Regions from separate parts of the Gracilibacillus phocaeensis genome, predicted to be linked through region 2. Evidence: predicted binding sites of a transcription regulator. Region 2 holds the regulator's gene; the other holds the start of a gene.
The links. Region 2 encodes LexA, which represses DNA repair genes until DNA is damaged. Its sites were predicted from a motif close to CGAACATATGTTCG; they were not measured.

Region 1: the regulator LexA is predicted to act here: its motif matches at 14,605-14,618, upstream of addB (helicase-exonuclease AddAB subunit AddB).

The regions. Positions count from the first base shown of each region.
Region 1 is NZ_LR131141.1:181,220-197,597, reverse strand. Features, by position in the region: partial or broken gene E0E32_RS01395 (hypothetical protein) at 62-676, shown strand; gene E0E32_RS01390 (RpnC/YadD family protein) at 669-908, shown strand; gene E0E32_RS21965 (hypothetical protein) at 1,028-1,189, opposite strand; gene asnB (asparagine synthase (glutamine-hydrolyzing)) at 1,191-3,026, opposite strand; gene E0E32_RS01380 (YisL family protein) at 3,509-3,877, opposite strand; gene E0E32_RS01375 (DUF418 domain-containing protein) at 3,983-5,161, opposite strand; gene E0E32_RS01370 (spore germination protein) at 5,546-5,764, shown strand; gene E0E32_RS01365 (spore germination protein GerPB) at 5,776-5,982, shown strand; gene gerPC (spore germination protein GerPC) at 6,008-6,544, shown strand; gene E0E32_RS01355 (spore gernimation protein GerPD) at 6,549-6,743, shown strand; gene E0E32_RS01350 (spore germination protein GerPE) at 6,724-7,092, shown strand; gene E0E32_RS01345 (spore germination protein) at 7,151-7,369, shown strand; gene addA (helicase-exonuclease AddAB subunit AddA) at 7,391-11,095, opposite strand; gene addB (helicase-exonuclease AddAB subunit AddB) at 11,095-14,565, opposite strand; gene E0E32_RS01330 (BCCT family transporter) at 15,039-16,378, shown strand, end outside.
Region 2 is NZ_LR131144.1:1,224,844-1,241,221, forward strand. Features, by position in the region: gene tkt (transketolase) at 1-1,155, opposite strand, end outside; gene E0E32_RS13660 (DUF896 domain-containing protein) at 1,407-1,634, opposite strand; gene E0E32_RS13665 (YneB family resolvase-like protein) at 1,702-2,364, opposite strand; gene lexA (transcriptional repressor LexA) at 2,624-3,244, shown strand; gene E0E32_RS13675 (sodium-dependent transporter) at 3,414-4,763, opposite strand; gene E0E32_RS13680 (cation diffusion facilitator family transporter) at 5,086-5,994, shown strand; gene E0E32_RS22495 (hypothetical protein) at 6,131-6,352, opposite strand; gene E0E32_RS22650 (hypothetical protein) at 6,711-6,836, opposite strand; gene E0E32_RS22835 (DUF2334 domain-containing protein) at 6,873-7,058, opposite strand; gene E0E32_RS13695 (hypothetical protein) at 7,228-7,428, opposite strand; gene E0E32_RS13700 (peptidoglycan recognition protein family protein) at 7,614-8,861, opposite strand; gene E0E32_RS13705 (potassium channel family protein) at 9,382-10,104, shown strand; gene glnA (type I glutamate--ammonia ligase) at 10,334-11,665, opposite strand; gene E0E32_RS13715 (MerR family transcriptional regulator) at 11,690-12,076, opposite strand; gene E0E32_RS13720 (methionine gamma-lyase family protein) at 12,170-13,402, opposite strand; gene hflX (GTPase HflX) at 13,399-14,652, opposite strand; gene hfq (RNA chaperone Hfq) at 14,715-14,939, opposite strand; gene miaA (tRNA (adenosine(37)-N6)-dimethylallyltransferase MiaA) at 14,976-15,911, opposite strand; gene mutL (DNA mismatch repair endonuclease MutL) at 16,017-16,378, opposite strand, start outside.

The DNA.
Region 1 (16,378 bases), on a different contig from region 2:
TATTTCTCATACAGTCGGAAAACTTACGGGCTCTTAACGCTGTAATAAGTTAGCCAAAGTAACATTAAAAAGTGGCAAAAACCAATACATCCATATCCATATTGAAGTGCAGGCAGTTGGGAATAAAAAATTTGCCCGACGCATGTTTCCATATTTTTACCGCATCTACAAAAAACATACAGAACCGATTTATGCCATCGCACTGTTCACGGATGCCAGCGAAGCAAACTATGAAAATCAGTTTCATGATGCCTTTTATGGCACGGAAATCACGTATCGTTACAACACCTATCACTTTTACGGGAAAGACGAAGAAGAACTGAAACAATCGTCGAACCCCTTCGCCTTAGTGGTGCTTGCCGGTATCTATGCCAGTAAAAAAACCACTGGGAAAGATGATAAAAGGATGAGTGAGGAACAAAAGAAGCAAAAGCGCGAGGAAACCAAGTTTGATCATAAGAAGATACTGGTCGACTTAGTCTACGAAAAATATCGACACCGCCCCAAGTATCTTTCTGCCTTATTGTATTTTATTGATTACATCATGAAGCTACCAGACGAATTACAGGAACAATTTTACGAATCATTACCCATCATCCAAACCGAGAAGGAGGGCAAAAACGTTATGGAAATGGAAAAGTTAAGAGACACCCCCGACATTTGGCCGATTGATTAGAGAAATTGGGGAAGCGGCTACAGAACAAGGATTGGAACGTGGGATGGAGCAAGGTATGGAACAAGGTATGGAGCGCGGAAGAGAAGAAGGCAAATTGGAAGGCATTGAAGAAGCAGAACGTAATGTTGCCAAAAAGCTGATAGACCGTGACTATTCGGATGAAGAAATATCGGAGTTAACCAGTCTTGAGCTTAAAGAAGTGACGAAACTACGGAAATCGCTTGAACATTAATATCAAAACGAAACAAGAGAATTCTCTTGTTTCGTTCTCTTTTTATGAGTTAAAAAAGTTTATAATCACTGATATAACTTGATGGATATTATTTTTACTATAAAGGCAATAGGAAAGGTTTAATCCTTCTTACATTCCTCCTTTTTAATCCGTTGTTTGAATTTTTTTCTTAGCTGATAACTGATAAGCAGCAGTAACAAGAGAGCCATGGCTAACAAGGTGTCCCTCTGACCAAGTATGGTGATTACGTTCTCCTCGCTTATCGGAGAAGCTATTCGCATGTTAGAGATCAATGGTAACATCGTAAGTTTCCAGCCAATAATCAATTTGTGCAAGGTGGGCCAAAAGCTGCGGACCTGTCATCAATTGACCAAACCACGGGGTTTCAATGCTGGACGCTTTTTGCTGTACCAGCTCTGTCACTTTATCACGATTCATTATCTCAAACAACCTAGCTTCCTTTTTGTTAATGATCATCTGCATCCACTCCGTTACCGCTTTGGTATAGGCGGGATGATATGTCTTTGGATAAGGGCTTTTCTTACGGTATAATATATCATCAGGCAAAAGCCCCGTTAATGCCCTTCTTAGTATCCCTTTTTCCCTGTTGCCATCGTTTTTCATTTCCCAGGGAATATTCCAAACATATTCGACCAGGTGATGATCACTAAATGGAACTCGAGCCTCAAAGCTTGCGCCCATGCTCATTCGATCTTTTCGATCTAATAATGTCGGCATAAACCAGTGCATATTCAAATAGAACATTTGCCTTCTGGCAGACGCTTCTTGGCTCTCTCCCTCCAGCAATGGAGTTTCATCAACTGTTTCTTGATATCTTTTCTGGACATAAGCCTGGATGTCTATCTCTCTATTAATTTCACCTCGTAATAAATGTTGACGAAAAGCAGATGAGCGTATCCATGGGAACCCTTCCCTTTCTAAGTCTTCTTGACGATAAAACCATGGATATCCACCAAAAATCTCATCTGCGCATTCACCGGATAAGGCAACTGTCACTTGTTTCTTTGTTTCTTGACAAAACCACAATAAGGAACTATCGACATCTGCCATACCTGGTAAATCACGATAGGTCACTGCCTCTTTCAACAGAACTGCCAAAGTGTTATTATCCATATGAAATGTCTGGTGTTTAGTTTGCAGGGCAGCCACCATGATATCAATAAAATCATTATCTTGATTAGGTTGGAAACTACTCTTTTTGAAATATTTATCATTTTCTTGATAATCAATGGAGAAGGTCTGCAACGGCTTGGTTAGATTGTTGGCAGCAATAGCCGTAATGGCACTTGAATCCACTCCCCCCGATAAAAACGTGCCTAAAGGAACATCAGAAACGAGTTGCCTTTCAACAGCTTCTGTCAGTAGCTGCCGTACTCTTTGTGCTGTTTCCTCTACTGAATCTTGATGTAGATGACTTTTCACATTCCAATAACGTCTAGTCTTCCAACCTGTTTTATTATAAATACCAACATGACCAGCACGTAACTCTTTGATTCCAGCAAACACACCATGACCAGGTGTTCTGGATGGACCGAGGCCAAAGATTTCCGCTACTCCATCCTGCTGAAGAACTGGTTTGATCTCTGAATGAGCCAACAACGCTTTTATTTCTGAGGCAAACAGAATGCCTTGCTGGTGTTCTGTGTAAAAAAGGGGTTTAACGCCCAAACGATCTCTCGCTGTAAATAATTGCTGCTTGTACTGATCCCAAATGGCATATGCAAAGATACCATTTAATTTATCGACATGATCTTCTCCCCATTCCATGTAACTCTTCAGTAATACTTCTGTATCTGAATGGGAGCGAAACTGCCAGCCTCTTTTTATTAATGCTGTTCTGAGCTCTTCTGTATTATATAATTCCCCATTATAAACCAGCACATATTCCTGCAGGTTTTTCTGTTCTTTCATAGGCTGTTTACCACCTTGAGGGTCTATTACGACCAGGCGCTGGTGCCCAAAAGCAACATGTCTGTCTTGATAGTAACCTGTTTCATCCGGTCCACGATGCTGCAATGTTTCTGTCATCTTTCGGACTTGTTGGCTTTCTTTCGCTACATCACGGCTAAAATCAATCCATCCCGCAATCCCGCACATGAATATCGACACACCTTTCTCTTAGTTGCTCTTACCATTATATGCAGCACCCTTGAGAAAAATCATGTTATTTCAAAACTTTGGGAAGGGAATTTCTTTTTTGACTTGATTACTCCCTATTGGTTTGCAAAATTCTCTATCCAACGATCATTTTTGATGAATATGAATTCTAGTAAACCTATTCCTCCATCTAAGCCGGAATGTGACTGTTACAAAGGAAACTCAGAAAATGAAGACAAGAAGAGAAAGTATCACAAGGATTGTTATCAAAAGAAAAGGTACGAAGGCCTTTCGTAACTCCCCTTCCTCCTCCGCGTTTTTTATTTTTTCCCTATATGTTTTCCACGAAAAGACATACCCTATTATAATCACTACCAGTACCAATACAGTAAACGCATGGATCGATCTCTCCCCTCCTCACCTTGAAATTTAAGCCTCCTACACCACAAAAACCGTGGAGGACTTTCCCCACGGTTTTTTGTTTAAAATAATTGAACGCCTATCGGCAGTCTGCCAAAGCCTAGTACTAACACAATAATAAAGGCAATGATAAATTGAATCCAGAAACTTTTAGCAGGTTTAGATTTCGCCGTTTTAACCAAGATCATTTCCATAGCGGCAATCACCCAAATACCGGCCACACCTTTTACAATAGCCTCAGGTAAGTAGGAATTAGTTCCTATGAAATAATCAGCTATCAAATCTCCACCTGAATATAAAATAAGTAAATAATCCAAGCGCAGAATCATATGCAGGATCTTCCCTGCCTTACTCCCTTTTTTATACATGGCATAAGAAACAAATAACAAAATAACCGCTAGCACCCATGCCGTAATGTGCAAATGTGTCAATTCACTGCACCTCCTATTCCCTCACAAATTTCATTCTTTTATCTTATCATGGATAGCAATAAAATTCATTTGTGAGCCTTTTCTTCACGTAATTGTCATTACTTCCTATAGTGCTCGTTTATTTGATAATCTTTTTTGATAAATCAAGCTTCGCCACAGCCATTCTATCGGTCCTCTCTGGTAATATCGCAGCCACCAATAGCTCATCAACACTTGGATCGGATAGATAATTAATCCAACCAATATCGTTTGGAATGGTGTTAGTGTATCATATAATCCCAGTCCATACGAATAAAATAGCAGTACTCCTAAGACAGATTGGAGCAGATAATTGGATAATGCCATCTTTCCTACATATCCGAGCCAGCGAAACAATTTGACTGCCTTATTATACCATAACGTTATCGTCAGCAAATAGAAAATCGCTGAACCCGTACCGCCAAGGGTGTCTTGCACCATCTGCAGCCAAAATGGGTTTCCAATCAAATAAGGACCAGCCTTACAAACGGCAAAAACGAATAAGGAACCTACCCACCATCTTTGTAAAATTTTCCGGTGATCCGTAATATCATGCAGCCAGCGGTTTCTTCCAAATAATACTCCTAAGAGAAAAATTGGAAGTAAGTTACAAGTGATCATGAAGAAATTCAAGACGTTATTACTATAGAACCAATCTGTTGCATTTTGTTGCCAAATGGCGGTAATACTGCCTTCTCCATAATGTTGCAAGGCCTGATTAATCGCCGCTGTATTCGCTAATGAGCTGGTATCCGCTACTAGACTGGTTAAGAATAACAAACCAGTTAGCATCAGCACTGGAATAACTAATAAACAAGCAAACCAAACCCACAGCGTTATATTTTTGCGTGTAAGAAATAATAACAACAGCAAGCCCACTAAAGCGTATGTGATCAAAATATCCCCATACCAAATAACAAAGGCATGTATAGCACCAATGATTAATAAAATAATCAGACGGCGCACCATCCATTTTCTTGGCGATTCAACCTGTTTCGCTGACAGGTTATCATAGATCATGTACATACCAAAGCCAAATAAAAAAGAAAACAGAGAATAGAAACTCGCCTGAAAAAAGATATCCAAAAGCATTTGAATGATCCCGGGATCCCCCAATCCCCAATAATTTTGACCATTTCCATATAAAAAATAAGGGCCATGAAAAGACGCCAGGTTCACCAGAAAGATACCTAATATGGCAAAACCGCGTGCACTATCAATCCATGGCAATCGTTTCGAATCCGTTAACGGCAGTGGATTACTCAATGATATCGACTCCTTTATTAAATTTTAAACGAAACACAGACAGTTTAGAATCCTATTTATCGATTGTAATGTCATACGCGTTTCTTCTATCCGAAAATCGATTTCTGTTCACACCCAAGCCTGTACTCGCATAATCTAAGATTGGTAGGCTAAGACCGCAGACTTTTGGGGTTACGTAACTCGTTCCTCCGAAATCATTTGTTGCAACGCCTGCAACTATATAAGTTGAACTTATCAATATAACAAAGACGTGTGACAAACAAGTCTTTGCTTACATTATTTCTTGATAATATCTTGTTTGATCCATTCGTGTGAATCACCATTCACACGCCTTTCAGCTTATATAGTACGTCAAAATGATGTAACCATGTTAGGATGATGTATATGCCAGCAATTGTTGGTGCAGTAAAGGTGATTAACATTGGTTCTTCCAGTATTTTTCATATTGGAGATGTCTATAAAATCCAGCCTTACACTCAAGCCAAAACCTTTGCAGGTGGCGGGTCATTCAACACAGGCGATGGAATCCGTGTGCATCTTGAAAATGCACAAACAACGATGGTAGATAACGATCAATTTGATCAAAATATATCTGGAATATAGTAGGTGATTTCATGCATATAACCGTTAATCAATCGATTTATATTCATTTTCTCAAGGTTGGCAGTATCACTAATTCATCCGTTCTGCAAATAGGAAGTACTGGCAGTATGCAAACTCTCTCACAGTTATACAACACGGGCGGGTATTCGACAGCTGCAGAACAAGCAACGGCAGCAGGAGAAGCTAGTGAGTCATTAGTACCTCTTTCCCCTTTCTAACAGATGTCAGAAGGAGTGATAACGAATGAGCAATCAGCTGATAATGCATTATATAACACAACTGCAGCAACAAGTGCAGCAACTCTATCAATATAGTCACTCCTTAGAGAACCGAATTCAGCAGCTTGAGAGTAATAAACAGGCCAAAACCTCCATCGAAAAACTGGAATACCATTTCGATCAACTAAAAATTGAACGCTTAGATGGAACTCTTCATATTGGGATGACGCCAGAAGATTTACAAAATAGCGAAGACCTTTCGTTAAATCCCTCGCAAGGTCAAACGCCCTTTCCTTCTGTACATCAAACTTTATTAGAAGATGCAGACAATGAACTCCCCGGTTATGTACATTCGCTTGAGCAGCAATATAATTACCCACTTGAGGATGATTTTCGACAAACATTAATCCAAGATGTGAAACAACAGTTGCCCAACCGTATCGCATACTATCAACAAGCCAATGTTCCCCCGACAGATTTACCCCAACACATCCTTGAGCATGTAAAAAAGGAATGGCAACAAGGACTGAAAAATTGGTTTAGTAATCAGCAGAAGGAGTGACGTTATGTATTACCAAGTAAATAACAGGCAATTAGGTGTAGGAAATATTTCTATCTTAGGCATTTCTGGTTCTTCTTTATTCATAGCTGGAGACAGCTGTCATATTCAACTGGCCTCTTTATTCGATACACCTCCCGAGTCCTACATTGTTGGGGCAGCGGAAGGCAGGTTGATCCCACTTGGAAACACGGACGACTAACGTACAACAACTGAAACTCGACAGTCTTGCCTATAGTTCCATATTACAAATAGGAGATACCAGCTTCACAGAACCTAGTGTGAATGTAATCGCTGTTCAAAAAGAAGGTGGTATTTCATCAGACAAAAGCTTTTCCTTTGAAGACGATTCTTTTTTCCAACAATCTATTCCTTTTCTTCCTAATTACAGCTTAACCTATGGCGATCATCATATGTTGTGCCCAAGAATTGATATTCATTCTCTCGATGTTTCAGCTGCCTCCTCTTCTGCTGTCATTCAACTCGGAAATAGTCAGCACGTGCATTCGATTGCCCGACTCAAGCATATACGCATTGTCGACCCAGATTAACCCAGCAAGCTTCATGCACCTCAAGGTTATCTATTAAATAAAAAAGGACGTGATCACCTTGCCATCCGTTGTTGGTCCTATCAAGATTAATAGTGTTGATGGAGGAATCATCAATTTTGGTGACAGTTTTTACCTATCTCCTAAGAGTGCTTCTAAACTAGCTACTGGAGCAGGTGCAAACAACACAGGCGATTTCTTGAACACCAACACAGGATTTAACATCACCAATGCGATCGACCCCGATGCCGTTGATCAAGTCATTGGTGGAAATGCATAAGGAGAATCGTTCTCCTTATGCTCACACTTCTAGTAACAGGCTTTTATCAAAAAAGTATAAATATTTTTCTGTCACAGGCTTCTTCCATATCTCAGCTAGTGCCTTTGCATATAAATCAAGCTGCAGCTGATAACGTTGTTTCAATTTTTCTTCTAGCATCTCGCTTTGTGTATCTGTGATGTGATCCGTTTTATAGTCTAGTAATAATAGTCCCGAATCGGTTTCTATCACACAATCGATCACACCTTGCAGAAAAATCCTTTCCTTGGTCTGTTCTTGCCAATTGGGATATACTTCATCTGCCAGTAATGTCATACTAAACGGCACCTCACGCTCGACTTTATCTGCTTTTAACAGCAGCTTGCCCATATCGGTTGCGAAAAAATGCAGTATCGAAGAAGTATCGATCACCTCGGCCTCATCATTCGTGATCATTTCATCCGCTTCCAGGTGGGCAATATATTCCTCTAAACCAGATAATGTCCATTCCCGATCCAAAGGCAGGTGCTGCATGACCGTGTGCATAGCTGTACCAATCTCCGCCCTAGATAACTGCCGCTCTTTTTGCATAAAGCGCGGGCGTTTGCGGATAGGGGCACGGAAGGTATCGATAATTTGTTCGTCACTATAGCTATCTTTCATTTCATATTGACGTTTCATTTCCGTTACTGTTTGTTTGGCACGATAAAAAACCGCATCTTGAAACGGATAGACAAATTCCAACTGCGAGGCTACCTTGTTAGCCATGCCCTCATCAGGTAGATCCAGCTTTTCCCACTGATTGATGGAATCATGTAAGGATTGGATTTGATCACGACCACTCTCCTCTATCCTATGATATTGGCTCTGATGCACCGGGGTAATCTTCCACTGAGAGGCATCTTGCATAATCTCTACAGGGACTTGTAATGACCTATCTGTATTCCTCAATGCAACAGCGTCTTGATGACGGAGCAGAGTTGCTCCGAACCAATCTAAATAGGTTAGCGACTCTAAACGATAATAGGACGGGAGCACCCAGTCTTGATGTGTAATGGTATTTTCCCATTTTTTCCTTTTCTTCTCTAAAGAGGGAACCGTACCGACTAAGACAAGTTTCTCTTTCGCACGTGTTAATGCCACGTATAAGACGCGCATTTCTTCTGCCAGCATCTCACGCTGCATTTCCTTTTTAATACCATGAAATAGCAAGGTGGGATACATAATTCGTTTAACTGGATCGATATATTTGGTGGCAAAACCCAGTTCCTTATGCAGTAAATACTTGGCACGCAAATCCTGTTGGTTAAATTGTTTATTCATAGCACCAACAATGACGACCGGGAATTCCAACCCTTTACTTTTATGAATCGTCATAATCCGTACGACATCTTCTTGCTCGCCCAATGCTTTGGCTGCTCCTAGGTCATCCCCTTTCTCTTCCATACGTTCAATAAATCGCAAGAATCGGAATAAACCTCGGAACGATGTAGCCTCATACCCTTTAGCACGGTCAAATAAGGCACGTAAATTGGCTTGCCGCTGCCGTCCTCCAGGCATCCCGCCGACAAAATCATAGTAACCAGTTTCTTGATAGATTTGCCAAACTAAGGAGGATAATGCCCCTTGCCTAGCTTCCAATCGCCATGCTGCTAATTGATCGATAAATGTTTGGATCGATGTATGATCGTTAACCTTGATAAATGCTTGTAGGGCTTCATAATAGGAACCACCTTTCTTACTCAATCTGATCTGAGCCAGTTCATCTTCGTTCAAGCCGACAATAGGTGACTTTAATACGGAAGTTAACGGAATATCCTGTCTTGGATTATCAATCACCTTTAACAAACTAATCATCACCTGAATTTCAATCGCCGCTAAATAACCTGTTGATAGTTCGGCATAAATCGGGATATGCTGTTTTTTAAACTCTTCCATAATGGCTGGCGCCCAAGTCATCGAACGCAGTAAAATGACAATGTCCCGGTACTCGACCTGCCGTGACATCCCTGTTTGTTTATCGACAATCTGCATCGGCTCACTTCCACCTGTGCCGACCCATTGTTTGATTTTTTCCACATAAGCCCGTGCTTCTAATTGCGCCTTTTCCAAATCGGCATCTGTTTCCATATCTCCTGCGTTTTCTTCGTTTTCCTGTGTTTCCTGATCAATCACGATCACTTCTGTTTCAGGTTCTTTCAAAGGTGTTTCTTCATACGATGTATTGCCATAAATCAATTCAGCGGCTTGATCATAGTCTATATCGCCAACTTTTTCATCGAATAACTGACGAAAAATATAATTAGCCGCCGCTAGTACCTGCTCACGACTACGGAAGTTTTTGGCCAGATCAATTCGGCGGCCCGTGGCATCACGTTCGGCAAAACGATTATACTTTTCAATGAAAAGACTTGGTTCTGCATGACGAAATCGATAGATGCTTTGTTTTACATCGCCTACCATAAACATATTACCGCCATCATCATGATTGGCAACTAGTGATAAGATCGTTTCCTGAACCAAGTTGGTATCCTGATATTCATCGACCATCACCTCTGTATATTTCTGTTTAAGGCTTTTGGCCACAGCAGACGGTTGTAATGTTTCTTTATTTTCCGAGAGAACATCTAAGGCAAAATGCTCTAAATCAGCAAAGTCTACCAATCCCTTTTCTCGTTTGGCTGCTTGATAAGCATCTTTAAACTGGTGAATTAATTCGGTCAAGGCATAAACCGTTGGATAGAGTTCTGCCATATCGCGCAGATGCCCCTGCAGACTTCTGGCAAACCAATCGGTTGCAATTCCATTCCAACGCTTCTTCACTTGATCACGCAATGTTTTCACTTGTTCTTTCTTTTCTTCTTCACAGTCCACTTTTTTACGCGAAAGTGCCTTAAATTTAGCCGTCGTAAAAATAGTTCCTACTTCTTGCCAAGACACAGCCAGTGCCCCTTTCGCTTGTTGAATCATTACGAGATCTTGGTCTAATGCCTCCGCATAATGATAAGGGCCATCTGCTTCTCGAGTTAGGTTTAATGCCTGCTGGGTTAATGTCTCCATCACCTCTAGTTGATCGGCAACTTCTTCTTTCAATAAGGAAAGCCAGGGAATCTCGTCTTCCTGCGTCTCTTCATTGACTTGATACACCAGTGACATCTGCTTAAGCCAGTGGTCAGGATTGGGATGCTGGATCGAGAACTCATACATTTTCAAAATAAGCGATTCTACTTCCAGATCATTACGATCATTACTAAATCGATCGACAACGGAGAAAAAGGCTGCCTGTTTCTGCTCGTCTTCTTCCCCATACCAGCCCTCAAATAATTCCTCCAACACATCTTGCCTGATTAAATCAGCTTCCATGTCATCGGCAATGCGAAAGCCTGGATCGATATCCAAGTGGTAAGCATATTGACGAACCAGATTCATACAGAAGGCATGCAAAGTTGAAATCGAGGCATTTTGCACCAATGCCAGCTGTTTTTTTAAATGATTCGATTGCGGATTATCTGAAAGCGACGTTTCAATAGCAGCACCGATACGGTTACGCATCTCTTGTGCCGCTGCATTCGTAAAGGTCACGACTAATAAAGTGTCAATATCGACTGGCTGTTGCTTATTTAATAATTTCTGAATAATCCGCTCCACTAGTACCGCGGTTTTACCTGAACCAGCCGCTGCTGCTACTAAAATGTCCTGACCAGATTGATAGATTGCTTCTTCCTGTTCCTTTGTCCATTGCGGCATTACATATCACCTCGTTTCATCGCTGCTATCGCTTCTTCATCCTTCATATTCTTCAGTTTACGATAATTATTTTCGATTAATGTTGGATCAAATTGACAGACGGAGCGAAAATCACAGTAATTACATGCCGTTAATTGATCTTGCTGAAATGGGTTTAAGTCGACCTTACCTTCTGTAATCTGTACACCTGCTCGTTCCATTAGCTGATAAATATAATCATGTAATTGACGGAATACTTCTTGCTCTGCTACTGCCGACCCCTTATAGAACGAACCATTCTTACTAAAACCGGCTGGAATGATATTACTTCTCCCCGAGTCCAAAGAAGTATCCATCTTCCGCACGATATCTTCTTGATCGACGAGTAATCCCTTCATCTTAAACTTTTTCATCAGCTCTTGCTCCAGTTTATCTTCCGGTAAGTAGTCATTAGCAGCCACCATCGGATTATGCACATGAAAATATAATACCCCTGCCGGTTGGGCGGGTTCACCTAACCAGTTTTCTGCATTTTGCAACACCACATCTAAATAGGAGAGCATTTGTAGGGCCAAGCCATAGTATACTTCCGTAAGAGTGAGACCTCTGGCACTGGATTTATAATCAATGATACGCAAATAGAGTTGATCCTGTTCCACTGCCCGATCCACACGATCGATTCTGCCTCGTAACAGCAATCGATGCTCATTAGGCAAATCAATCTGTAATGGCGCAAGTTGATCAGGATAACCGAAGCCTATCTCTAAACCAACGGGGGAAAAATGGGTTTTTCGTGCCTGTTCACTTAATACATAAGTAGCGCGGGCAATAACACTCTCCAATTTCCGTTGAATATATTGATATCGATTAGAACTATGCAAAATTTGGTGCTGTAAAACAGGGGACAGTGTACTGACAGCTCGATGGGCATAAGACTTTGCTTCTTGATCGTAAATATCGGCAAATTGTTTCCCTTCTTTTTGAATCCACTCGGTAATCTGTTTTAATGCTTCATGGAATAACTGCCCAATATCTGGCGCATCCAATTTATAAGTAGGACGTTCCTCCAGTCCTAAACTGTACTTAGCAAAATGCTGGTAAGAACAACGATGGTACATTTCTAACCTTGATACACTTGCCTTTATTTCCTCGGGATACATTGCTGCCACGGTATCCTTCTTCAAATCGCTTGGTCTATTCTCATAAAACAGACTTTGTAATACTCGTTGATCAAGCAACGGTTGTGGTGATCTTTCCATATACCAATTTAGTACATACTCCCAAATCGGATCAATCGGATAACCACGTAATTTGCGGGCTAACTGTGAAGTGAGCGCCCCTCTTGTTTTGACAGGTGTGGTCACAAAACGTTCTGCCTGGTTCATCTCCTCTGGATCTTGTAAGAAAAGACCGGGCATTTGCTCAGGAAACCATTCCTTCACACGTTTAATTAAAGGGGATGGCGCCTTTTGTTTCCCTTCTTCGTTACTAATAGGATAGCTGATCCATAAATAGTCAGCTGGCAGTGTGAAAGCCAGATAGACATAAAACCAATCATCCAGCAGCTGCCGTTGACTGCCCGCAGCCAATTGCATACCATTCATTTGTAAAATCGTACGTTCTTCTTCCGAAATCAAACCATCACCAGCGGGCTTCATCGGCCATGTTCCTTCGTTCACACCAAGTAAGAAGGCACACTTCACTCCGTGCATACGGGAACGATCAATCGAACCGACAACAACATGGTCCATACTTGGCGGTACATGAGAGAAACGTAATGCCTCCATACCAGATTCTAAGACCTTACGAAACATCGCTAAGTCCATCGATTCCTCGCCAGCAACTTCCGTCATCTCTTCTAACAATTGAATGATGGCATCCCATACCTGGTCCTGCTCTCGTCCTTTTTCTACTTTCCCTTGTTGATCATAAAGATCCCGGATAGCTTCGAGCCGTTCTGGGGCTTGATTGTTCTCCAGCCACTCAAAAAGCGCTACCGTCTTCTCTTGAATCGTCGGCAGGGTACGCAATTTTTTATCTATGTCAGCCAAGGCATATGCTACTTGATTGCGATAAGCATTGATACGTTCTTGTGTCAGTCGTTCTTGATCTGTCTGGACGGGTTGGTCAAAGCCCCTAAATCGTTGAAAACGCCAATCGCGATCCGATAACCAGCTGGATCTCCCTCTCATACCGTATTCTAGTACATAATTTTCTAATTCATCGATGGCCACCTGATTCAAGCGATACTCCCCTTCACCCTCAGGAATAAAGCCAGCTTTCAACAGGCGAAACACTGCCTCATAGCGCCAGTTCCCTTCTACCACATCCAATAGGGAGCGAATCGTCTCGATTAATGGATGACTCAACATCGTTTTCTTCTCATCGACAAACACTGGTATATCATAGTCCTGAAACAATGTCGTTATCAAATCCTGATAAGCTTCCGGCTCGCGAATTAAAATCGCAATATCTCGATAACGATAACCCTGTTCCCTGATTAATCGAATGATTTCTTGCGCTGTTCCTTCCACCTCAGCCCTTGGATGAACTGCCTCAGACAACCTCACGTTGGCTTTGCCATTCATGCTTGGTACAGGACGAGTGTCAAAATAATCGTTAATATGTTGAAAAGTAGGACGCACGTGCTCTGGTGGCTGCATTTGCTCACTCTCCACCTGCATACCGACCTGATCAGCCAGCTGTGTTAATTGGCTGTAGGTCTCATGTGTTAGATAAAATAAATCTAAAGGGGATGATTCTCTTTTTGCCGTATCCAACGTCAATGTCACGGTAACCTGATCTGCTTTTTTCAGCATTACATCTAATACTAACAATTCTTGCGGGGTAAACTGGTGAAAGCCATCTATGTAAATGGTTGCCCCCTCCAAAAAGGAAGATGTGTGTAGTTTTTCAACTAGCTGCTGCATCTGATCCTCGCTATTCATATATTGCCCCTGTAATGCCTCAGTTAATTGCTGATAAATATAAAATAAGTCATCCAGTTTGTGTTGTAAGGCTTGTTCATTAACGGTCGGATGATGTGACGATGCCATATCCGCCATCTGTACAGCTAACATATCAGGTGTGACACAATAATGTTTAAATTCAGTAATCATCGTTTCTAGTTGTTCAATAAACCCTTGTTTTTCGATGGATTTCTGAAACATTTTCCAATCTTCTGTCCGTTCTTCAACGATCTTGCGAAGCAGCATTTGCACTCCCATCGACGTGATATATTTCTTGGTTGCCCCTCCTGTCAGTTGCATCACACGCCAAGCCAACCGCGAAAAACTATAGACCTGCGCACGTATAGAACCATTAATATCCTCATCGCTTAGCAAGGCATATTCCTGCTGAAAGGTCATTTGATCGGGAACTAAATAAATAATAGGCGGACCCTTAGGATTCTCTTTTAGTTCCTCTCGTATTTCCGACAAGCATTGTTTACTTTTATTCACTGTCGCACTTCCTAATAAAAAACGCAGCAAGTATAACACCTACTTTCTCTGAACATATATATATTGTATCAAACACTCGTTCCATATGGAAGTGAGAGTCTTTTATATAAGGTAAGAAAACAGATAATCTCCACTATAATAAGTTCAATCTAACACAGACAAACAGTTAAACTCCCACTTACAAATTCAATTCTAACTATGGAACTACTATAAGCAAAGGTTTTGCTATAAATAAACTATGTAGTGCGTTTCTGGCTCGTTTGCTTGTCAAAATAATAAAGTCTTATTATACGGTCGTTTTCTTAACATTATCAAACAGAAAATTCTTTTGGTTTACAAACCCTCCAAATTGCTTTAGTATATAACATCTGTGAAATTATGCAGCAACATTTCCATACATTATTCTTTTTTTACCAAATCTACGTAATGAAAGCTTGGTTAAAAGGGCACACTAAAAAGAAGTGATTGGGAACGTAAACAACTAATTGGAGGAACAAACAACTATGGAACGTTTAAAAAACAAAAAGACTTCACTGGATCTCCCATCATTATTAGTAAGCGGGGGTATCTTGTTGTTTTTTGTTATTGCAGCACTTATCAATGCAGACTTGGTAGCCAATACCGTCAATCAATTATTTGGCATATCGGTTACTTATTTTGGTATTCTATATCAATTGACACTATTAGGAACCTTTTTTATTGCCTTAGCGTTAGCCATATCCAAATACGGAAAAATTCGTTTAGGAAATCTGAACAAACCGGAAATGAGTACATTTAAGTGGATCTCTATTATTATGTGTACATTATTGGCTGGCGGTGGTATATTTTGGGCGGCAGCTGAACCTTTGAGTCATTTTCTTACGACACCTCCTAATTTTCCTGGGATAGAAAGTGGTACACCTGATGCAATAGTCCCGGCCTTAACGACAAGTTTTATTGATTGGGGCTTCCTAGCTTGGGCAATATTAGGAACTTTAGGTACCATCGTCTTAATGTATGCCCATTATCACAAAGGCATGCCCTTAAAACCCCGAGCATTTTTATATCCTTTTTTTGGCGAGAAAATCATGAGAAACAATGTGTTTGGCACCATTGTCGACGCCTTTTCTATTATTGCTGTTGCAGCAGGAACTATTGGTCCTATCGGCTTCTTGGGATTGCAGGCTGGTTATGGGATTAGCTCCCTAACCAATTTATCTAATACAACAAGCTTGCATATCACCATCATTGTGTTATTAGTGATTGGAGCGGCTATTTCTGCGGTAACTGGGATTCATAGAGGAATTCAATTCTTAAGCAGTTTTAATGTTATCTTAGCGATAGGGTTGATAATTGGTGTCTTGGCATTCGGACCAGGATTGTTCATCTTTAATAATTTCTTTGAATCATTTGGTCTTTACGTGAATGATTTCATATCGCTGAATACCTATCGAGGAGATGAGGCATGGCTTAGTCTATGGACAATATTCTTCTTTGCATGGTTCGTCGGTTATGGTCCGATGATGGCTATATTTGCCGCCAGGATATCTCGAGGGCGTACGATTAGAGAGCTTGTCTTAGCGGTCGCTATTATTGCACCAGTTGTTACAACTTTTTGGTTTACAGTTGTAGGTGGGACAGGTATTTTCCAAGAACTACAATCTCCTGGCTCTATCTCTACGGCTTTAGATGAGGCTGGGCCACCTGCAGCAATGATGGCTATTACACAACAATTGCCGTTCGGGGAAATTTTTGGTTTCTTGTTCTTATTGGCAACCATTATTTTCGTCTTAACCACGACAGACTCAATGTCCTTAACGATTTCCATGGCCATCTCTGGTAATGGCCACCCTCCACGTTGGCT
Region 2 (16,378 bases):
GGAACCTGCCAAATCTGCACTACCACCAAACAACGTTGGCACTGCTTCGGCAATTGCATTTAATACCTCGCCAGAAGTAGCACGAGTAGCAGCTTCATCTTTACCTGCTTCATATACTGGTAAGTTCTTATCCCAATCTTTTGGAAGTTCTTTATTTATCGCCGTTTCAAGTTCTTTTCCTAGTTCCGGATACGCCTTTTTATAGTCTTCCAATAATTGATTCCACTCTTGTTCCTTGGTTTGACCGTCTTCAACAATTTTTGTATGGAAGTCTTGATAAACCTCTTCAGGTACATGGAAGTCTTCATAATCCCAGTTGTAAAACTCTTTCGTTAATTTAACTTCATCGGCCCCCAATGCTGCACCATGTGAAGCAGCAGAAGCAGACTTGTTCGGCGAACCATAACCAATAATCGTTTTAACTTCAATAAGTGTTGGTTGATCCGTGTTTGCTTTCGCTTTTTCAATCGCATCAGAAATAGCCTGTGTATCGTTGCCATCTTCTACACGAAGAACCTGCCAGCCATAAGCCTCAAAACGTCCGGGAACATTTTCGGAAAATGCCTTGTTTAACTCTCCATCCAACGAAATATCGTTAGAATCATATAAAGCGATCAACTTACCTAATTGAAGATGCCCGGCTAAGGAAGAAGCCTCATGAGATATACCTTCCATTAAGTCACCATCACTTACTATGGCAAAAGTGTAATGATCCACAACTGGGTAATCCGGCTTATTATACATGCCTGCTAAATGTTTTTCTGCCATTGCCATACCGACACTCATAGCAATACCTTGACCTAGAGGTCCTGTGGTAGCTTCTACCCCATCTGTATGATGAACTTCTGGGTGACCAGGTGTTCTTGAATCCCACTGACGAAATCCTTTCAAGTCATCAATTGTTACATCAAAACCAGATAGATGTAAAAGGCTGTACAATAACATAGAACCATGACCCGCAGAAAGTACAAAACGGTCTCTATTAAACCATTGGGAGTTCTTCGGATTAATGTTCATATATTCGGTCCAAAGTTTGTAAGCCATTGGCGCAGCCCCCATTGGCAAGCCTGGGTGGCCTGAATTAGCATTCTCAATTGCATCTATCGCCAATGTTCTTATCGTGTTAATCGACAATTGTTCTGTTTGGTTTGACATCATTTTTCTCCTTTCGATATTCAAATATGTACGCACATCTATAATCCTATAACGAAATGGCATGAATGACAAGTAAATCAGTCAATTTTCTTCTTAATTCTCCGTTCTTACAACAAAAAACTGCACCGGAGAATGGCTTGGCAGATCATTTGTCTTTTCCAAGCTGTTTTCTGCATGCAGTGTAGCGGGTTATGAAAAAGCAAACGAACAACAAGAACTAGGGAATGAAGTTGTTCGTGCACGATCGTCGCTTATTTCTGTTTCCTTTGGAATTTCCTGAGCTTTTCAGGTGTGACGTCATTCCCGTTTGGGTCAACGACAGTCATCCCTTTCATATGATTTTTAAATGATTTTCGTACATTTTTAAGGTAGGCTTGTCTTAATTCAGCTTGTTCCTGTTTTTCTTCTTCACTTAATTCCGTTTTTTTTGCTTTATTAGCAAGCTCATTTATTCTAGCAATTTTTTCTTCAGATAACATCCAGACTTCACCTCACTTACTTTTGACAGTTATTCAATATCTTTATCCTGTCCATCCTGTTTCCATTTTAATCTGGATGTTTTGAGTTTTCAAGTGTTTGATATTCTTGATATCTTCGGTGAACGGTTGCCTTCGACACATCGTATCCCATCCCTCTTAAGATAGAAGCAATTTCACGAAAGGTCAATTTCTTTTCTCTTAAACGGAGCACCTCATCTATTGGGAACTCAATCCGTTCTCTTCCCTGGGCTTGCGTGAGATTAGATAAGTTTTGTGCCGGATTATATCCATTTTGGATAGCCTTATTCATCCCTCTTTTGATTTTGGCATTATGCAATTTCCGTTGATATTCTTCAACGATAGAGACAATTTGCAGCACCATAGAATCTCCCTCTGATAATTGGAGTTCGCCGTGATGCGACAAAGAATAGATCGTTACATTTAATTTGGTTAACTGATGTAATAAAGCGATCTTAGTATTCCCTCTTCCAAGTCTTGTTTCATCCTGAATTAACAGGGTGTCTGCCTGACCATTTTGAAAGACAGACAGCATTGCAAATACGCCTTCGCGTTCAATATCATATCCGCTCTGTTTTTCCTTGATTGTTCGGTAAATAGAAATATGGTGATTGACTGCAAACTCTTCTAGTTCTTCTTGTTGTCGTTGAATGGAGCTTTCTTGCGTCTCTTTCTCCGTACTGACTCGGCAATATATAATGGCTGTTCTCATATTGATTCCCCATTTTAGATATTATTTACTGCTGCAATATAGAAAAAAATAATAGCAAAAACAAAAGATAATAAATAAAAGAAATCCACTTTTGTCATATTCTTTAGCATGTTATTTCCCTCCTTAGAACTTTTGTTCGTAATTTCATTATACAGGAACAAACGTTCATGTCAACACTTTTTTCGAACGAATGTTTGTCAGATTTATTTTCCTGTGTTATACTATGATTATTAAATATTACGTCTAAGGGGTGAAAGTTATGACAAACCTATCAAAGCGGCAAGAAGATATTCTGGAATATATTAAAGAGCAAGTGGAATTAAAAGGTTATCCGCCTTCTGTGAGAGAAATTGGGGAAGCAGTAGGATTAGCATCGAGTTCTACAGTACATGGACACTTAGCAAGATTGGAGAAGAAGGGCTATATAAGGCGTGATCCTACTAAGCCAAGAGCCATTGAAATACTACAGCAGGAAGGTGAATGGGATGTTCCTAAAATGGAACCCACCTTTGCACCTGTCATTGGGAAAGTTACGGCTGGGCTGCCTATTACTGCAGTAGAGAATATCGAAGAGTATATTCCAATACCACAAAGTGATTTGCAAGGAAATTCCACATTATTTGTGTTAATAATTGAAGGGGACAGTATGATCGAAGCAGGGATTTTAAATGGGGACAAGGTCATTGTCAAACAACAAAACACTGCAGAAAACGGGGATATCATAGTAGCTATGACAGAAGAAACAGAAGCAACTGTCAAACGATTTTTTAAAGAAAAAAATCATATTCGCCTGCAGCCAGAAAACGCTACAATGGAACCTTTAATTTACGATAATGTTTCCATTTTGGGAAAAGTAATCGGCTTATACCGCAGCCTGTAATCCAACCGTCTTATTTGGTGGAGAACTGAATAAGACGATTGTTAACCAAAAAGACCATCTGCAATGACATCCATAAAGTACCTAAGCCGCACAATAAGGAAATCTTGTAAAGAGAGGGTGTTTTGCAGATTGACAGCACCTCTATCCTTTTTAAGAGGTGCTTATCTCGCTATCCGTAAATAATTCCTAGAGAGTATAGAAAAACAACAATAATCGTCACAGGCGCCAACCAGCGAATAACACCAAACCATAATTGAAATACTCCTTCACCGAAGTGATTTCCAAAGAAAAATTCTTGATGTACTAAATCACGATCCATCTTAAACCCAACAAATAAGGCGATAAAAAGACATCCTCCTGGCAACATGATATTACTTACCAGAAAATCGCTGGCATCAAATATGCTTTTTTGAAAAATGATCAAGTCAGCTAACACATTAGAAGACAAGGCAGCAGGGATCCCTGCTATAAAAACGAAAAATCCGGCGATCCATGCAATCGACTTACGTGAAGAAGAGGTTTTTTCTGAAATAGCAGAGGTAATAATCTCCAACATGCTGAATGAGGAGGTCAACACAGCAAATAAAAATAATAATAAAAATAAAGTTAAAAACAGCTCTCCAAACAGCATTTGCGAAAAAGCCTCTGGTAAAACAATAAATAATAAACTTGGTCCTTCCGCAGGTTCTAAACCAAAGGCAAAAACAACTGGAAAAATAGCTAAACCAGCTAGAAAGGATACCAGGATGTTCATCATAGATACAGATGTCGCTGAATGACTTAAGCTAATATTTTTTTGTAAATAAGAGCTGTAAGTCACCATCACTGAAATACCAACTGCCAGCGAGAAAAAAGCATGCCCTAAGGCGTTCAATATATTTTCACCATTTAATTTGCTGAAATCCGGCTGTAAAAAGAAACGAATACCTTCCATCGCTCCTTCAAAAGTAAGAGAACGTACAACAATAATAATAAAGAAAATAAATAGAAGCGGCATTAGTATTTTACTGTATCTTTCAATGCCTTGTTTAATGCCCGATGAAATAACAAAGGCGTTCAGAAGAATAAACAACGCCAAACCCGTAATTGTAAGCCATGGGTTTCCTGTAATATCAGCAAATAACTGACCGTAATCCGCGTTATTGGAAATGACTTTTCCTGGAATAGATAAGACGGTGTATAGCAAAACCCACCCGCCTACTACACCATAAAATGATAATAGGATAAACGCACCGACAACTCCCCAATAACCAATCAGTGATGATAGACTGCCTGGAGCTAATTTTTGATAAGCACTGACCGCTTCTATTTGTGCACCTCTTCCAATGATAAATTCAGCAATTAATAAGGGTAAACCGATCAAAATGGTGAACAGTATAAAAAGAAAGAAGAACGCACCTCCACCATTCATACCTGTCATGTATGGGAATTTCCATATAGCTCCCAGACCTACGGCTGCACCAGCTGACGAAAGAATGAATCCCATCCTTGTACCCCATTGTTCTCTTTTGGCTTCCATTTATAATCGTTCCTTTCTCTTTGTTGCTATATGATGATAATGAGTTGTTGGGTAATGGCTTATAAAGCATAAACAGTATAACATAATTCAATCACAAAGGATGTAAAAAATAATCTATCCCATTTATACTGCATTATTAAATAGTTCTGAAAGGACATATTGACAATAGGATGGTTGAATTAGACGATATTTATTAGATATATTCAACTCTTTTTCGAAACAGATATATAATTTGAAATGAACCAAAAGGTTGCTATAGACCCACTCAGCCTTCTTTTGTTATACTTATTCTCTATTCCATAAAAGGTAGGAGAATGTTGGGATGAGAAGAACTGATAAAATTGCATTTTTGTCTGTGTTAAGTAATTCTTTTGTCGTTGTTTTAAAATTAATCGTCGGGTTGTGGACTGGTTCCATTGCCGTTATTTCAGAGGCTATCCACTCTGCACTAGATTTATTGGCTTCCTTTATTGCATTTATTTCTGTTCGAGTTGCAGGAAAACCAGCTGATAAAGGGCACCCTTTTGGTCATGGTAAGGTAGAAAATATTTCTGGCACATTAGAAACTCTGCTCATTTTTGTGGCTGGTTTCTGGATTATTTACGAATGTCTCCACAAGCTATTCGCACCTGAGCCTGTCAAACTTCCATTCTTAGCGATTGCCATCATGCTTGTAGGTGCGATTCTTAATTTTATTGTATCCAAATTGGTTAAAAAGGAAGGAGAAAGAGTCCATTCCATTGCCATGAAATCCAACGCTTTTCATTTGTTGACGGATGTGTACACCTCTCTCGGCGTAGCAGTTGGATTACTACTTGTCTATCTGACTGGATGGCATTTCCTTGACCCGTTGATTGGAATAGCTTTAGCGATTTATATCATGCTAGAAGCGGTAAAATTAATCAAAGAGGCTTTCCCGCCGTTATTAGATGCTAAGCTTTCTCAGCAAGAAGAGAAGGAAATCCTCCAGATTATCCAAATGTATCATCACGAATATATAGAGATTCATGACTTCAGAACCAGACGGGCTGGAGCAGTGGAATATATTGAATTCCATATGGTCGTTCCTTCTCATGAAACGATTCAGAAAACGCATGACCTGTGTGACCATATAGAATTAAGGATCCGAGAAACATTCGCTAATGCCCATATTTCCATACACGTGGAGCCAGAGAATGAACGTAAAGGAGATCAAAAAAGGGGAATTTTGCATGATGAAGGAGGTGTATAAATAAATACTATCTTAACATCCGAATACCTCAAAGCCATTCCCTACCGAGAAGACGCTCAGATATAACAACTAGAAATGTCAGGCTTACGAGAGGTACTCCAAGAACCTACTTGGTATCCTCTCGCCATTACTCTGACTAGTACAAATGATCAGCAGTTATTAAAATCTCCTTGCTTACTAGTAATAAAATAACTACTATAAAGAAAGTCAAACTTGGTATAACGGAGTTCAGACTTTGTTTTAATTTGACGTTTTTTTCATAATCACTGGCAGCAAATGGTTTCGTCACTTCGATTGCACCGTCTTTGGATGCAATCGTCATTGACTCTGTTTGTACTAAATTATCTTTTTGCTTCAAATCAAGCTATACCGCATCACTTGCCTGCTCTAGATTTTCCACCACTGTTTTCAATCCTTCTAATCCAAGATAAGGATGATAAAATGCAGATATATAGGCTTATTTATATTGTTGCAGTTCTTGTACCATGTGTCGTTGACTTATTCAATAAAACCCACAGTTTCCGAATATACTGTCATTCCATGCAAAAAGTGGGTGTTGATTCAAAAATGGGAGCATAATCACCTTACTACGTAAAATCTGTCAATTGCAAGCGTCCTACATAAGAAGTAAAATGTTATGATAAAATTTCGTAACCTTGATGAGATATTGTGTAATGGGGGGGCTTCCATCGCTAACGGATACAAACCATGTGCTGTCAGCTCCTCAACTCCTCGATTATAGCTTCTTCCATATAAGTTCGTTCAAATGACTCACCTTGTGCGATAAACGATTGGTATGCTTCCTCCGATGTAAAATCATCGGGAAATTTGGCTTTTCCCATCGCTTTTTGATAAATAGGGCGATCATTTCTTACATCCTAAAATTCAAAACCTTCCCCGGTCTCTGAACTGAGATATTGATGCTCGTATCCATGCAATACCATACTTGCCCCATTATCCTGCATATATTTTAATGTTTTTGCAAGCTTGGGAGAATCCAATAAATGTTTCGTTTGCCCTTCTTCATTCGTATAAACAGGGATAACGGCTACTAAGTAAGGAATATCTTTTTATTGAAGGTACTCCACCTGTTCTAGCAATAAATCGGCATCCACCCTTGGATGAATATCCTTTAAGCGAAGATACCGAGCATGCTTGCGCTATGGCATGTGTGATATTTGTAAATAAAAGCTTTTAAATCTTCTACGATATAACGCGATACCTGAAGACAATTTAGTTGATTACTAATATCTCCACTTTGCAATCTCGACAAATATACTTTGGTATCTTATTCTCATAAATCGCCAGTGTAATATCATAAAAAGAATGAGAGGTTACATCATAATTCTGCAGTGCTTGCTGCCATTCTTCTTGGTAAAGCAATGTTCCGCCACACTTTGGGCAACTTATCAAATCTTGATCCGACTTTTTCATTTGGTCCACTTCCCCTGTATGATATATATGTATTTTGACAAAAGAGTTAAGTTCTTGCAAGTTCCAAGTTATTTAAAACAACTTATGTCAAAAAAGAGTGTTCGGTTTACTCACAAATGATATACGGAAAAAAACAATACAAGCCCAGGTTTTCCCTGGACTTGCGATAACATGAGCTATTCTCACTAGAAGGTACCTGCATTTAATTGACGTTGTAATGCTTTAACCATGGCAGAAGACGGGCGACTAATCCTTCCATCAACCGGCGTGTCGAGGTATTTTTGTAACGCCTTGACGGTAGCAGGGCCTAGTAAGCCATCTGCTGAAGCACCAATCTTGCGTTGTAGCGCCTTGACCATTGGACTACCATCTGTTCCCCGGGTTACTGTGCCATATAATGCCTGGGTCACGACATTAGATAGCTGGTTACTAATCACCCCATCTACCGTAGTGCCCAACGCTTCTTGCAATGCCGTCGTTACTTTATCTCCCCATTTTCCATCAACGGTAAGGTCAGCTCCGGATTTTACTGCTTCTTGGCCAACAATATCCCAACTATAAACCCAACTGTAAATTTCTCGGAGTAATACTTGATTTTTATTAATCTGTTGTACAGTATACGTTTGTCCCTTTACATTTGCCGGTATAGACTGACCAGTTGCATATCTACTGGCCGCATTGGATAAGATCACCTTGACCCCTTTTTTTATTTTGGCCGTTTTATTTGTCATCGGGTCCTCTTCTTGCAACGCTGCTAATAGTTCGATATTTTTTATGGCAGAGTAATCATAACCTGTCACCTCGTATTTTTTTGCAAGCACTTTTCTATTTGCTTTGCTGGCATCCATCCCCTTACTATTCATCCAATCAACAAGTCCTAGCTGACCTTTAGGTTTGGGCATTGAAAGAGAAACTTCCCCTTTTTCTATCATCACCTTTTCCGATGATTTGTCTAATGTTCCAATAAAATCTAACCAAGTAATACCTTTAGACCCGCTTCGTAAATAATGAGGACAGTCTTTCCAACCAGAAGCTGTTTTATGAGTAATAACATGGGTTAGGGGGATATTATATCTTTTCATTAGATACTTTGTAAGCATTGAGGTGTTAGCAACTGCTTTTTTAAAATCGCCATCAGCATTGACGCAGATTTCGATACCGATGGAATAATGGTTATACCTACCCCCAGCGTGCCAGCAACGATAATGATCTTTAAATGATTGAATCATATCTTTATCGTCAACCTGATAATGCCAAGAAGCCTCACGACTGTTCCCTCGTGATTGTAAATTAGCATGTGCTTGTGCATCAGCCCCCTGTGCTGTATTGCCTGTTTCATGCACGACAATATACCTAATTTCATTGCCTGTTCCATACGTTAACTCATTAGCAATGGATTTATCGACCAATTGCCTTTTCATCGTAATAGTCATCCTAAAACCTCCTTCTTATTATATAAAAAAAGCAGCCAGCCCGATTGGACTAGCTACCTATAAAAAGGATAATTTGGATCCTGCAATCAGAAGGCTGGATTTTTTTACGTGAAAGACATTTAATACGAGCAAATCGGATGATCACGAGCCAGGAATGTGTTTTTTACCAAAGATGTTTAGTTTTACACTTCATTTTGAACGGAACCTCTTTGTCTTTCATCCAATTTTCGAAATGAATGGTTCTACAATATCAAACAAACAGGTTCCTCCATCATAGGTCTATTTAATTTGGTGATTGAAACCTAGTGTTTTTTGCGGTAAAGTAACCATAGAAGAATTCCTTCTTTTGGTTATTTGGGGCTACATGTAAATGAAATCGATATTGAATATATGGTAGATCCTTTGTCGAACAATTGTACAAGCAGTGTCAATCCGGATAATTGACGCTATAACCTACTAATTCTATAAATTGCGGGTGATTTAATTGTCTAGTAAAATAATAACAATATATGAAATAGTTTTGGCATGTTTAGCACTTCTCTCCGTTATATTCATATGGTCAGAGAATGATTATCGAATGATCTTTGATAGAATTGTGTGGTTTTTACTTTTTGTAGATGTCATCATACGAATCATTATTAGCAAAAATAAATTTCAATATATTTTAAACAATCCCTTTGATATTATTGCTGCGATACCATTAGATGCGATATTTCATTCTGCAAGATTAGTGCGACTCTTTCGAATCATTCGTTTAATTTCTATAGGAACTAAGCATTCAAAGACATTAAAACAGATACTTCAAACAAATGGTCTAAATAAAGTATTTTCTTTATCCATAATCATGCTTTTTTCATCATCGATTCTTGTGACACACTTTGAACCTTCGATCGATTCCTATGCAGATGGCCTCTGGTGGTCCATCGTTACTACAACTACAGTAGGTTACGGTGATATCTCTCCGCAATCCATCATTGGCCGCTTAGTAGCTATATTTTTAATGGTGGTAGGAATAGGTTTGATTGGTATGTTTACTAGCTCATTAACAACTTATTTTATAAATGGCAAAGAGAAAAACAATCCCACCATCGACTTTTTAAAAGCAGAGTTAGATAGATATGATGAACTGAATGACTCAGAAAAAAAGCGAATGGTTCTATTATTGGAAGAGATGAATAAGGAACCGTCTCCACTTGATCAAAAGGAAAACGAAACACCTTCTAATGCGGAAAACACTAGCTAAGTTAGTATTTTCGTTTGTTCTAAAATTTGATGATTAAATATTGAATAAAAACATACGCTTCTGCAACAAAATGAAAATCATGCGATGTTTAAACGCTTAACAATAACTAATTTTAAGCGAATCATTTTTTAGGTATTTCGTGGCATGATCGTGGCGCTCGTCTCCTACTCCCCCCCTCAACCACAAAAAGAAAAACCCCGACACCAACTGTGCCAAGGGTTTCCCTTTATTAAAACGACGACATATATTGTTCTCTTTCCCAAGGGTGAACTTGTGTTCTAAACATATCCCATTCGATTTCTTTGGATTCGATAAAGTGTTCAAAAAGATGCTCGCCAAGTGCTTCGGTGATTATTTCATCTTTCTTCAAGAGATCTAATGCGTTGGCAAGTGTAGCTGGGAGATCGTCAATCCCATTTTCTTCACGTTCTTCTTTATCCATAATATAAATGTTACGGTCAATCGCTTCTGGTGCTTCCAACTTGTTCTTGATCCCATCAAGTCCAGAAGCTAGTAAAACCGATAATGCTAAGTAAGGATTGGCAGCAGGATCCACACTGCGGACTTCCACACGTGTACTTAATCCGCGAGAACTTGGAACACGGATTAGTGGACTGCGGTTAGAACCAGACCACGCTACATAACATGGTGCTTCATATCCAGGAACTAAGCGTTTATAAGAATTAACGGTTGGATTCGTTACAGCCGTGAAAGAAAGCGCATGTTTGATCGTTCCTGCAATAAATTGATAAGCCGTTTCACTTAATTGTAGTGGTCCGTTCTCGTCTAAGAATGCATTCGTCTTTCCTTTGAATAAAGACATATTACAATGCATACCAGAACCATTCACTCCGAATAAAGGCTTAGGCATAAATGTTGCGTGCAGACCGTGTTTACGAGCGATCGTCTTGACAACTAATTTGAACGTTTGGATATCGTCAGCATGTTTAACGGCGTCAGAATATTTAAAGTCAATTTCATGTTGGCCAGGAGCCACTTCATGGTGTGAAGCTTCAATTTCAAAGCCCATTTCTTCTAACTCTAACACGATATCTCGACGGCAATTTTCACCCAAGTCGGTTGGTGCAAGGTCAAAATAGCCACCTTTATCATTTAATTCCAATGACGGTTCGCCTTTTTCATCCAGTTTAAATAAGAAAAATTCGGGTTCTGTACCAATATTAAAAGCTGAAAAACCTAATTCTTCTGCTTTTGCTAAGTTTCTTTTTAGATTATATCGTGGACATCCTTCAAATGGCGTACCATCAGTATTATAGATATCACAAATAAAGCGGGCTACTTTCCCTTTTTCCGATGTCCATGGGAATACAACGAAGGTATCTAAATCTGGATATAGTTTCATATCTGATTCTTCAATGCGGACAAAGCCTTCGATTGAAGAACCGTCAAATACCATCTGATTATCTAGCGCCTTGTCTAATTGACTTAAAGGAATCTCCACGTTTTTGATGGTTCCTAATAAATCAGTAAACTGCAGGCGAATAAATTTTACATTTTCCTCATTAATTCTTTGCTTGATGTCTTCTCTGCTTAATCCCATTTCATTAACTCTCTCCTTTATGTTTTAATGGAAGAACCTTGATAATTCTCCCTGTCTTAACGAAGTTTTACCTGGCTTGTTCGAATCCAGCAACTCTTTTTGCAGCATTTTACGCAAGGCCTTTTCCGAAATTTCATCGGATTTTCGTTTTTCTTCTTTTTTCGAGATCTCTCCCATTTCTAGCACCTGTTTAATTCCTGCAAGATTTAAACCTTTTTCAATCAAGTCCTTAATCTCCAGCAGGCGATCTACGTCATTAAATGAAAATAATCGCTGATTTCCTTCTGTTCGAGATGGATGAATTAACTGATGCTGCTCGTAGTATCGGATTTGTCTTGCGGTTAAGCCAGTTAATGATTTAACAATACCGATAGAAAACAAGGGCATGGTACGTCTATCTATATCACTCATGTTCGTCACCCCTTTCTACTGCTTCCTATAATTATATTATACACGATGTAAGTTTGATGTCAACAGATGTTAAGAAAGTTAACATGATTTTTACTATGCTAATTCCTTTGCTGCTTGTGTAACTGCAAGCCTTACATGATAGTAGGTGAGTCCGCCTTGCACAAATGCTGTATAAGGTGGTCTGATTGGACCGTCAGCGGTTAATTCCAGGCTTGCTCCTTGTATAAAGGTGCCAGCCGCCATAATTACCTTATCTTGATAACCAGGCATCGGGGCGGGATATGGTAATACATGCGAATTAATCGGTGAATATTTTTGAATAGCCTGGCAAAACGCTATCATTTGTTCTGCCGTGTCAAAGGTGACCGACTGTATCAGATCGGTTCGTTTAACATCGTGACGTGGGTTGGTTCGATAACCTAAGTGTTCTAAATAAGCAGAAGTAAAAATAGCACCTCTTAACGCCTCACTCACCACATGTGGCGCCAGAAATAAACCTTGATACATTTCTTGCAACATACCGATACTTGCACCGATGTCTTTCCCTATACCCGGTGCCGTTAGTCGATTGGCTGCCATTTCAACCAATGTTTGTTTGCCAGCAATATAGCCTCCCATTCTTACAATACCACCACCTGGGTTTTTGATCAGAGAACCAGCCATCAAATCTGCTCCTACATCGGTTGGTTCTTGCTGCTCTACGAATTCTCCATAACAATTATCGACAAAGATAATCACCTGTTTAGAAACCGCACGAATATCTTCTATTGCCTTTTTTAGTTCAGCTATAGTAATAGATGGACGGCTGTCATAACCTTTGGAACGTTGAATCGCCACAACCTTTGTCTTCTCACTGATAGCTTCTGTGACAGCGGCAATATCTATTTGACCATGCTTTAAGGCGATATCACGATATCTAATTCCAAAGTCTACAAGAGATCCTGCGACATGCTGATCGTGACCAACAACCTTGTTCAATGTATCGTAAGGTTTACCCGTAATATAGAGCAGCTCATCACCCGGTCGTAACACACCAAATAAAGCAGTACTAATTGCATGCGTACCGGAAGTTAGCTGTGGGCGTACAAGGGCGTCTTCTGTACCAAAAACCGCTGCATAAACGGCCTCTAATTTATCCCGACCATAATCATCATAACCATAACCGGTCGTAGGATTAAAATCACTGTCACTTACTTGGTGCTGTCTAAAAGCATCCAGCACCTTTTGTTGATTGACATATTCATTGTGGTGCACCGCGTCAAACAACGGTTGGATCTGTTTTTCAATCTGTTCTGCGTCTGATAACGCTGTATGCTTACTCGTCATTCTTTCTGTAACTCCTTTATCTCTTTCATAATGGCGTGTTCAGGATCCACAAAACCCTTCAGATAATATCCTGCTAATGCCTCATTATAAGTCTCTTCTGTTAATATACTGTTCTGTCTAATGCGGGCAAGTTTGTCTGCCCGTTGTTCTGGTAAGAATCCGCTATATTCTGCCCAGCCTTCTTTCATCATGTCTTCTACCTTCTGCTTAATCTTTTGAATATCCTGTTCGTCAAAGGCGCTGACTAACAAATATGGATAAGATGAGGGGACAAAAGAAATGGGATCAATCAAATCTTTTTTATTAAAAAGGGTCAATGCAGGCACTTGATCCGCACCTAATTCCGTTAACAAACGGTCGACCGTCTGAGCTTGTTCTTCACGATTGGGTGCATGGACATCCATCACATGCAAGATGAGATCGGCCTCAGTCACTTCCTCTAGTGTCGAACGAAAAGCAGCTACTAATGATGTCGGCAAGTCCTGAATAAAGCCTACCGTGTCGGTTACCACAATCTGCATGTTAGAAGGGAGTACCATTTTTCTGGAAAGTGGATCCAAGGTAGCAAATAACTGATCTTCTTGTAGTGATTCGCTCTTGGTCAGCTGATTAAAAAGTGTGGATTTCCCAGCATTTGTATAGCCAACTACCGCAACCTGGAACAGTTGGTTTCGCCGTCTGTTTTCGCGATATTGCTCTCGTTGATTGACTACTTGTTTCAATCGACGCTTGATATCATCCATACGATTGCGGATATGACGCTGATCGGTTTCCAGTTGCGTTTCACCAGGGCCACGTGTACCGATACCACCTCCCAGTCTGGATAATTGACTGCCTTGGCCATGCAGACGTGGCAGCATATAATCATATTGGGCGAGTTCGACCTGTAGTTTCCCTTCTTTCGTCTGGGCTCTCGAAGCAAAAATATCTAATATGAGTTGACTACGATCAATCACTCTTACCGCTAGATGATCTTGTAGATTTCGTATTTGTGCACCAGATAACTCCTCGTTAGCTATGACCACATCGATAGCTTCTTCCTCGACCAATGCAGTTATTTGCTCCAACTTGCCTTCTCCAATATAATATTTCCGGTGACGGCTTTGTCTTTTTTGTACAACCGTATCCACAACCGTTCCTTGTACGGTAGTAACAAGTGCTTGTAATTCTTCTAATGAATAAAAAAAGGATGCTTCTTCAAGTTTTTGATGCAGTACCGCTAAAAGTAATACACGTTCAATAATGATCACCTGCTTTATTATATTTTTTCCATATAAATAGCGCTATCTAAATAATAGCGCTATTGTTTCCCTTATTCTTTGTCAAGCGTTACATTTTTAGAAGGAACAAATGTAGAAATAGCATGTTTAAAAATTAATTGTTGTTTTCCTTCTGTTTCCAGAAGCACCGTGAAATTATCAAAAGCCTTCACCGTTCCTCGCAGCTGAAAGCCGTTCGTAAGGAATAACGTGGTGAAAATTCGATCTTTTCGAAGTTGATTTAAGTATTGATCTTGAATATTAACTGTTTGGGACATGGTACTACCTCCTATTTTTCTCTATATTTTAATATTCTATGCGAATGAATAGAATCCTTCTATATCCGTCAATATTTTTTGGAAGACGATATCACTTGTTTCAGGAGTAATGGTATACCAATGTACGGGCATTTTGTTGTTAAACCATGTATATTGTCGTTTGGCGAAGCGCCTGGAATTTTGCTTTAAAGTGGCAATCGCCTCTTCTAAGGAATGTTCCCTTCTGAGATAGGGAAGGAACTCCTTATAACCAATTCCGCGCATGGCTTGTGTATCTGCATAACCTTGTTGATAAAGATTGGTAACCTCATGCAGCAGCCCTTGTTCGATCATTTGATCTACCCGTTGATCAATGCGCTGATATAGTAATTCGCGATCCATATTCAGTCCGATGATATAAAAATCATAGGCGGATTCATGGGTTTGCTTCGCTTGATAGTCGGTCATCGTTCTGCCTGTACGGTCATAGACTTCCAACGCTCGAATCACCCGTCTCTTATTGTTAGGATGGATTTTTTCCGCTTGTAGTGGGTCTACCCTTTTTAGGCGATGATAAACATGGTCTAACCCTTTTTGCTGTATCTCCCGTTCGATAGCTTGCTCATAAGCACTGGAGCGCTGCTGATCAGAAAACTGATAATCGTAAAGTACCGCTTGAATGTACAAACCTGTCCCACCAGCAATAATTGGCAAGTGCTTCCTAGCTGCGATTGCTTGAATTTCGTGCTGCACAAGTGTTTGGAAATTAGCTACGGAAAAATCTTGTTCGGGAGAAAGAATATCAATCATATGGTGTGGAATACCTTGCCTCTCTTGTTCGGTTACCTTTGCAGTTCCGATATCCATTCCTTGATATACCTGCATAGAGTCACCACTAATAATTTCTCCTTGAAACCTTTTCGCTATTTTTATGGATAAATCCGTTTTTCCCACTGCTGTTGGTCCCACAATTACCACTACTTTTTCTTTCAAGCTATCACGAACCTTCTTCAAAGTAATGCGTATATTCGCATACACATCTTTACTTATTTTATCACTATCTTCAGTATACAGGATTACCCGTTAACATTCATCTATTTACATAACCCGCTTGAACATTTTTTCCATTTCGTATTTACTGAACTGGATAATAACGGGACGACCGTGCGGACAAGTGAACGGTTCCTCACACATTCTTAAATCATCTAACAAGCGCTGCATGTCGGTTAAGTTCAAATAATGGTTGGCCTTGATCGATTTTTTACAAGACATTAAGATGGCAGCCTCTTCCCTAAGCTTATGGATATTCACTTGCCTATCTTCCAGTAATTGATCGACCATCTCTCGGACCATCTCGGTTTCTTCACCAGGCGGAAACCATTGCGGATGAGCACGAATTCGATACGTATGCTGACCAAACCCTTCAAAGAATAGCCCCACTTCTTGCAAGGCCTCTTTAT